DNA from 2 places in the Pseudarthrobacter sp. RHLT3-21 genome. Region 2 is predicted to be linked to the other one. Evidence: predicted binding sites of a transcription regulator. Region 2 holds the regulator's gene; the other holds the start of a gene.
The links. The regulator LexA, encoded in region 2, represses DNA repair genes until DNA is damaged. The targets are predictions, from matches to a motif close to TCGAACANNTGTTCGA.
Positions count from the first base shown of each region.

Region 1 (4,414 bases), on a different contig from region 2:
CCGAACAAAGGCTGGGTACCCAGGGCCACCAGGTTGGCGCCGACCACCAGCCACAGGGTGGTGGTCCCGTCAACACCGGCAACAGTCTTGGCGTAGGTGATGGCCAAGGTGCCGAACACGGTGGAGACTGCGGCGATGAAGGCGCAGCAGACCACGCGGAGCACATCGCGCCAGTGGTCCTTGAGGAGGTCGGCAACGGGTAGCTTGGAAATCTGGGCGGTCTTCTGGGCTTCCTCGAAGGCCGGCGGCTCGTGCAGCGTGCGGCGGATGAAGAATGCCACCAGCACTACCACTGCGCTGAGCCAGAACGGAATGCGCCAGCCGATGCCGTACTTGATCTCGTCCGGAAGGGCCAGGACGGGGATGAAGACCAGCGCGGCGAGGATCTGGCCGCCCTGGGTGCCCGTGAGGGTCCAAGAGGTGAAGAAGGCGCGGCGATTGTCCGGCGCGTGTTCCAGCGTCATGGACGAGGCGCCGGCCTGCTCACCTGCGGCGGAGAGGCCCTGGCACAGCCGGGCCAGCACCAGCAGGGCCGGAGCCCACCAGCCCACGGTGTTGAAGTCGGGGAGGCAGCCGATCAGGAACGTCGAGGCACCCATCAGCAGCAACGTGAACATAAGGACCTTCCGCCTGCCCACGCGGTCACCGAAGTGGCCCAGGATGACGGCGCCGAAGGGTCGCGCCACGTAGGCAAAGCCGAAGGTGGCGAAGGACATAACGGCCGCGTTGGCCCCGGCGTCCGGGAAGAACACCGTGGGGAAGATCAGGGCCGCCGCGGAACCGAAGATGAAGAAGTCGTAGTATTCGACGGCGCTGCCGAGGAAGCTGGCGAGGGCTGCCTTCTTTGGCGTCCCGGCCGGGGCAACAGTGCCCGGCCCGGCGGACGGAAGTGTCTGGCTCATGGAGTTCCTTAGATGTGACGACGTTGTCGCGGATGGATCTGGAGGGTCGCAGCCGCAGCGGCCTGAGTGGAGGCCTGGTGCGGTGCGGCTGGAGTCCGTTGAAAGACCCGGCCTAGTAGCCACATGGTGGGAGCTACTTGTGCGATACAGCAATGATGGCTGTGAGCGCAGTCACTTGTCAAGAAAATAATCACCATCTAGAAATAGTTCCCACGATGTGGCAACATCGACGTATGAGTGTGAATCAAACCACAGCGCCCGATGACGTCGCCGCTGAGCCAAAGACGCCCAAGGGTGACCGCACGGACATGGTGGGCAAGGCCCTGGGCCTGCTGGTCCTCCTAGGTGAGGAGCCGCGTGGCGCCAGCGCCGCCGAGATTTCGCGCCGTGCCGATCTCCCCTTCAGCACCACCTACCGCCTCCTGGGTTCCCTGACGCGGGACGGATTTGTGGACTATGAGCCGGACGGCCGCCGCTACCACCTGGGCCTGCGGATCTTCCAGCTGGGGCAGCGGGTCTCCAACCATCACGGATTTGCGGGCACGGCACTGCCCGTCCTGCGCCGCGTCACCGAGCGGACGGGGGAGGCCACCATCCTCAGCGTCCGCGACGGCCATCATCACCTCACGGTCAACAAGGTGGATGGCCCGCAGACTTTCCGCGTCACCAGCGATCCCGGGCATCTGGGCGCCCTGCACGCGACGGCCGTGGGTAAAGCGCTGGTGGCTTTTGCCGAGGATTCGGAGCGTGAAGCGCTGATTGAGGAGCTCGAGCTGGAACCCCTTACCGAACACACCATCAGGGACCGCGCCGCCTTCCGTGCGGAGATCGAGAAGGTGCGCCGGCAGGGATATGCCGTGATGGACGAGGAGAACGAGAACGGCATGCGCGCCGTGGCTGTGCCGCTGCTCAATTCTCAGGGCCACGCCTTCGCTTCCCTGGCCACCGCCGTTCCCGTCTTCCGCCTCAGCGTGGAAGCCCTGCTGGCCCATGTGCCCCTGCTGCAGGATGCCGCGGCGGAGCTGGCCGCGCGCTTGCCGCAGCGGTAATTATGCTTCAAAAGTTCGCATGTAGAACAAGCGTGCGGGAAGTGAACAAGTGTTGTACTGTAATCCCTATCACCCGACCCGCCGCGGACGCCTCGAGCGCCGCCGCCCGCCGGGTGCCGTATCAAAGGAGCTGCCCGGATGAGCAATCGAACTGAGTCCTACCTTGTGGGACTGGTCGGCGACGGCGTGATGCCGTCACTCACTCCCCTCATGCACGAACGCGAAGGGGACGTGCAGGGCCTGCGCTACCTCTACCGCCCCATCGACCTGCTGGAGCTCGGACTTTCCGGCGACGCCGTGGGGGATCTGCTCAAGAGTGCCCGCAGCCTGGGCTTCAACGGCCTGAACATCACTCATCCGTGCAAGCAGCTTGTCCTGGCACACCTGGACGAGGTCTCACCGGATGCCCTCAGGCTCGGCGCCGTCAACACCGTGGTGGTCGAGGACGGCCGCTTCATCGGCCACAACACCGACTTCTCCGGCTTCGCCGCCGCGCTTGCCTCCGGCCTACCGGGCGCGCGGCTGGACCGCGTGGTCCAGCTTGGCGCGGGAGGTGCCGGTTCCGCCGTCGCCTACGCACTGCTTACCGCCGGCGTGCAGGCGCTGGACCTGGTGGACGTGGACCCCGACCGCTGCGCGGCACGCGCCGCAGAGCTGGCCGGCTTGTTCGCGGGCAGCACCGTCACAGCGCGTACGACGGCGGAGCTGCCGCAGCTGATGCCGCTGGCCGACGGTCTGGTGCACTGTACGCCCGTAGGAATGGCCGCCCACCCGGGCATCCCCCTGGACCTGGACCTGCTGGAAACGCGGCACTGGGTGGCGGACATCGTCTACCGCCCGATCGATACCGAACTGGTCTGCGGCGCCCGCGCCATAGGCTGCGAGGTCCTGGACGGCGGCCGCATGGCAGTGGGGCAGGCCGCGGATTCCTTCCGGATTTTCACCGGGCTGGAAGCCGACGCTGAACGGATGCGCAGCCATTTCCTGGAGCTCGTGGCCAAGGAAGAGGTGGCTGCCTGATGCGCACTGGAATCGCCACGGTCTGCCTCTCCGGCACCCTGAAGGAAAAGATGCAGGGCTGCGCCATCGCCGGCTTTGACGGCATTGAAATCTTCGAACAGGACCTGGTTACGTCGCCGCTCACGCCCGAGGACGTCCGCAAGATGGCGGCCGACCTTGGCCTCACGCTGGATCTTTACCAGCCGTTCCGCGACTTCGACAGCGTCTCCGAAGACCTCCTCACTGCCAACCTCCGGCGCGCCGAAGCCAAATTCAAACTCATGGCGCGGCTGGGCATCGACACCATCCTGATCTGCTCCAACGTGGCCACCGCCAGCATCGACAGCGACGACCTCCGGGTTGAACAGCTCGGCAAACTGGCTGCACTGGCCGGGGACCACGGCGTCAAGGTTGCCTACGAAGCCTTGGCCTGGGGCAAATACGTCAGCGACTACGAGCATGCCCACAAGCTCGTGGAAGCCGTGGACCACCCCAACCTGGGCACCTGCCTGGATTCCTTCCACATCCTGTCCCGCAACTGGGACACCGCCCCCATCGAGGCCTTCAACCCGGAAAAGATCTTCTTCGTCCAGGTGGCAGACGCCCCCAAGCTCTCCATGGATGTCCTCTCCTGGAGCCGGCACTACCGGGTTTTTCCGGGCGAGGGCCAGTTCGAGCTCGCCAAGTTCATGGGCCACGTGGTCCGGGCGGGGTACAGCGGCCCGGTGTCGCTGGAGATCTTCAACGACGTCTTCCGCCAGTCGGACGTGGAGCGCACCGCCGTCGATGCCATGCGCTCGCTCATCTGGCTGGAGGAACAGAGCGCCAAGTGGCTGGACGCCAACGCCCCGGCCCTTTCCGGCGCCGGTATCACCGCTGGCGCGGTGGGCACCCCGGCCCCCAGCCGCCGTCGTTATCCCATGGAGCTGGCCACGCTCCCGCAGGTGGCCGAACCGGCTGGCTATAACTTCGCCGAAGTCAGGGCCGCGGATACCAAGGGACTGGAAACGGTCCTGGGCCAGCTGGGCTTCGAATTCAACGGCCGGCACCGCACCAAGGACGTGCAGCTCTGGAGCATGGGCCACGCCCGGGTGATCATCAACGAGGCTGCACCTGCAGACGGGGACGACTCAGCGGGGGATGCCTCACCGGCCATCGCCGCCCTGGGGTTCGACGTCGACTCCCCGGTGATTGCCGCCGCCCGCGCCCAGCAGCTGAAGGCCCCCGCGGTCCCGCGCAAAAGCCAGGCCAACGAGGAAGTATTCCAGGGCTTCGCCGCCCCGGACTCCACCGAGATCTTCCTGTGTCAGGGCACCTCCGACGGCACCGCGGCCTGGACCAGTGAGTTCGGGGAGGGGCTGGAAAAGCCCGCCGCCGGAGCCACCGCCGTGATCGACCACGTCAACCTGGCCCAGCCGTGGCAGCATTTCGACGAAGCCGTCCTCTTCTACACGAGCGCCCTGG
Region 1 covers NZ_JBWZCI010000005.1:120,579-124,992, reverse strand. The annotation lists gene AC50YA_RS07740 (MFS transporter) at 1-902, opposite strand, end outside; gene AC50YA_RS07735 (IclR family transcriptional regulator) at 1,136-1,951, shown strand; gene AC50YA_RS07730 (shikimate dehydrogenase) at 2,090-2,971, shown strand; gene AC50YA_RS07725 (bifunctional sugar phosphate isomerase/epimerase/4-hydroxyphenylpyruvate dioxygenase family protein) at 2,971-4,414, shown strand, end outside.
Region 1: the regulator LexA is predicted to act here: its motif matches at 1,974-1,989, upstream of AC50YA_RS07730 (shikimate dehydrogenase).

Region 2 (4,414 bases):
GCTGCCCGGTGTTACCGACCGGGCCTGGCGGCAGGTTTCAGTGACGTCAATGGAATGCCTGGGCGCCCAAAAATGCCCCATGGCGGCCGAATGCTTCAGCGAACTGGCGCGCCACGACGCCGCCGAGGCCGACGTTGTGGTCACCAACCATGCCATGCTCGCCGTCAGCGCCTTTGAAGGCCTCGCAGTGCTCCCCGAATACGACGTTGTGGTGGTGGACGAGGCCCACGAACTACAGGACCGGGTCACCGGTGCGGTGTCGGGGCAACTCTCGGTGGCAATGGTCCACGCTGCGGCGTCGGGCGCGCGGAAGCATACGGCCATCACGGTGGATGCCCTCAACGCAGCGGCCGCCAACCTGGAACTCGCCCTGGCCGGCGTGCCCAACGGCCTGCTCCCCAACGGCCTCAACGACGAGTTGCTGGACTGCGTGGACCAGTTGCGTGAGGCCTGCCGCGCTGCCCTGTCCGATTCCAAGGGTGACGGCAGCCAATCGGCCGACGGCGGGCGGCAGCTCGCGCGCTCACGCCTGATGCTGATCCTCGAACTGTGCGAACGGCTCATCGTTGCCCGTGAAAACCGCGAAGTGGTGTGGTTTTCCCGCGCAAGTTCCTTCGACCCGCAACAGGGCTATGCGCAGCCCGACGAGTCTGCGCCTGCCCTGGTCAACATCGCGCCGCTCAGCGTTGCCGGAAAGCTCCGCGAAGGGCTTTTCGCCGGCCACACCGTGGTGCTGACCTCGGCCACGCTTGCCATCGGCTCAGCCTTTGAACCGGCCGCCGGCGGCCTGGGGCTGGTGGGGGAGGGCGCACCGAGCTGGACCGGGATCGACGTCGGATCGCCCTTTGATTATCCCAAGCAGGGGATCCTCTACGTCGCAGGGCACCTCCCCAAGCCAGGCCGCGGGGCGTCTCCGGAGGCACTCGATGAACTTGAGGCACTGATCCGGGCGTCCGGCGGCGGCGCCTTGTGTCTCTTTTCGTCGCGCCGTGCGGCCGAGGAGGCCGCGGAGGCAATGCGTCCCCGGCTCGGCCCCAGCATTCTCTGCCAGGGCGACTCCACCATGACGGCCCTCGTGAAGCAGTTCGCGGACGAGCCCGATACCTGCCTCTTCGGAACGATGTCCCTGTGGCAGGGTGTTGATGTTCCGGGCGGATCATGCCGGCTCGTGGTGATCGACCGCATCCCGTTCCCGCGGCCGGATGATCCGCTGATGACCGCACGGTCCCGCGCCGTTGCGCAGGCGGGCGGAAACGGCTTTATGGCGGTATCGGCGACCCACGCGGCCATCCGCCTGGCCCAGGGCGCGGGCAGGCTGATCCGCTCCACCGGAGACAAAGGCGTAGTGGCCGTCCTCGATTCCCGGCTTGCCACCGAACGCTACGCCGGATTCCTCCGCGCCGCGCTGCCGCCGTTCTGGCCCACCACGGACCGCAAGACAGCGTTTGCTGCCCTGGAAAGGCTGGCCGGGAAGGGCGCCTGACTGAGCGCGGACCCTGCATGGGTCCCACAAGCCAGGCCCTGTCCCGCAGCGGGCTCGCGTCCCATAGCCAGGCCGTGTAGGGCCCGCTCGCGTCCTAGAGCGACCGCAGGACCGAGACGACCTTGCCCATAATCGTGGCGTGATCGCCCAGGATGGGCTCGTACTGCGTGTTCTGCGGCAACAGCCACGTGTGGCCATCGCGCTGGCGGAACGTCTTCACGGTGGCTTCGTCGTCCAGCAGGGCCGCGACGATATCGCCGTTGGCGGCGTCGGCCTGCCGGCGGACCACTACCCAGTCGCCGTCGCAGATGGCAGCGTCCACCATGGAGTCGCCGGCCACGCGCAACATAAAGAGCTCACCCTGGCCCACGAGCTGCCGCGGCAGGGGCATCACGTCTTCCACCACCTGATCAGCAAAGATGGGCCCGCCGGCCGCGATCCGGCCCACCAACGGCACCATGGCGGTGTCCATGGCAGAGGGAAGTTCGGTGACCGTTCCGCCGATCCCGTGCAGGACTGTGGGCTTGGTTGCCCCGTTGGTTTTGGCCGACCCGCCGTCCAGCGTCAACGGCATCAGGACCTCCATGGCGCGCGGACGCTTGGGGTCCCGGCGCAGGTATCCCAGCTTCTCCAGCTGCGACAGCTGGTGGGTCACGCTGGACAAACTCGCCAGGCCCACGGTGTCGCCGATTTCACGCATCGACGGCGGATAGCCGTTGTCATTCACCGAGCGCTGGATGGTTTCGAGGATCTTCTTTTGGCGGGCGGTGAGCCCTTTGGGGGTCCGTTGGGGCTGGCGGCGCTGCGGTGTCGCCTTGCCCTCGGCGGCTGGTGCTGCCATGTTCGCCAATGCCTTTCGGTTGCCTGGATACGCTCCGGCAGCTGGTGCCTGGAACGCCCCGGGGCTGGTGTTGGAGTTGATTGTCAGACCCTGCTGATCAACTACAGGGGTGGTTGTTCTTTGATCCAAACGTAGGCCAGCCACAGGGCTTTTTCAAACATTTGTTCTAGCGAGTCTCGACAATATTCGTTGATAAGTGCTAAAAATGAAGAAGCAAAGTTCGAACATGTGTTCTACTCGTTGCTTGCGGATTCGAATATTCGAATTTATGGACGGCCCAGGCCGGCACCGGCAAGTGGACGCGGAGGGCGCGCCGGGCAGCACAGTATGGTCCAGGAGGGCTCATTTCATGTCAGCTATATCTGCTTCGCAGGACTCGCGTCCGCAGCTCATTTCCGTGCAGGACCTCACCTCGCGGCAGTGGTCCGCACCCGTGTCGACGTCGGGTTCGGCGCCCAGGCAGCGCAGGGAATCCTTGCCGCCGCTGCGCCTGACCCGCAGGGGCCGGGTTGTCCTCATTGGCATCCCGCTGGTGATCCTCGCCGCAATCCTGCTTTCACTGGCAGGTTTCCTCAACGCCCCGGCAAAGGCGGCCGACTCTGCCGCCGACCTGTCGGTGACGCCAACAGTCTCGGTCACAGTGCAGGCCGGACAGTCCCTCTGGACCATCGCCGGTACCGTAGCGCCCGAGCGTGATCCCCGTGATGTCATCGCGGATATTGCTCAGTTGAACAACCTGTCCGCCGGCGGCGTTGTCCCCGGACAGCAACTCTTCGTCCCCACCAAGTAGGTGCCTTCAGGGTCGGGAGCCAGCCGCCGAAGGCCGTGACATTTTCAGGCCGTCTGCTTCGGACCTAAACTGTTCAGGTGAATGACCAGCTAGAGCGTCTGAACAGACTTCCCCTCCGGACCAACCTCCGCGGACTGACCCCGTACGGTGCCCCGCAGCTGGATGTACCTATCTTGCTGAACGTCAACGAAAACACGCATGGCGTCCCGGCGGACGTACGGGCCGCGATCAGCGTGGCCGTGACGGAAGCCGCGGCAGGCCTCAACCGCTACCCGGACCGTGAGTTCACCGAACTCCGGGAAGCGCTTGCCGAATATCTCGGCCACGGTCTTGATGCCACCAACATCTGGGCGGCCAACGGGTCCAACGAGGTCCTCCAGCAGATTCTCCAGGCCTTCGGCGGACCCGGGCGCACAGCCCTGGGATTCCCGCCCACGTATTCCATGTACCCGCTCCTGGCCAGCGGCACGGACACCGGGTACATCGTGGGACAGCGCGCCGATGACTACGGGCTCAGTGCCGAATCGGCCGCGTTGCAGGTCAAAGAGCTTCAGCCCAACATCGTTTTCCTGTGCTCACCGAACAACCCCACCGGCACTGGCCTGGGCCTGGACGTTGTGGAGGCCGTGTACGCGGCCGGCGAGGACAGCCAGACCATCGTGATCGTTGACGAGGCCTACCACGAGTTCGCCCACGACGGAACGCCGAGCGCCCTGACGTTGCTGCCCGGCCGGGAGCGCCTCATTGTGTCCCGCACCATGAGCAAGGCGTTCGCCCTCGCGGGTGCCCGCCTGGGCTACATGGCCGCCGCTCCTGAAGTCACGGACGCACTCCGCCTGGTCCGGCTGCCGTACCACCTTTCGGCCATTACCCAGGCAACAGCCCTCGCCGCCCTCCAGCACCGCACGGCCCTGATGGCCGACGTCGAGGACATCAAGGAGCAGCGCGACCGCATCGTCTCGGAGCTGACCCGCATGGGTCTCAAGCCCGCCGCCTCCGATTCGAACTATGTCTTCTTCGGCGGCCTCGACAGCCCGCATGACGTCTGGCAGCAGTTGCTGGACGACGGCGTGCTGATCCGCGACGTCGGCATCCCCGGCCACCTGCGCGTCACTGCAGGAACTGAGGCGGAGACCACAGCGTTCCTGACGTCGCTGGAACGCATCCTGGCCAGCCAGGCCAAGCTGCCCGTCTAAACTTGAAGTATCGGCGCCGCCGCGCGCCAGCACATCTCCTTCGCTTACGCATCACTGACTTCGCATAAAGGACGTATGACCATGAGTTCCACCGGATCGAACGC
Region 2 covers NZ_JBWZCI010000014.1:69,466-73,879, forward strand. The annotation lists gene AC50YA_RS15125 (ATP-dependent DNA helicase) at 1-1,483, shown strand, start outside; gene lexA (transcriptional repressor LexA) at 1,578-2,324, opposite strand; gene AC50YA_RS15135 (LysM peptidoglycan-binding domain-containing protein) at 2,674-3,114, shown strand; gene AC50YA_RS15140 (histidinol-phosphate transaminase) at 3,192-4,310, shown strand; gene hisB (imidazoleglycerol-phosphate dehydratase HisB) at 4,392-4,414, shown strand, end outside.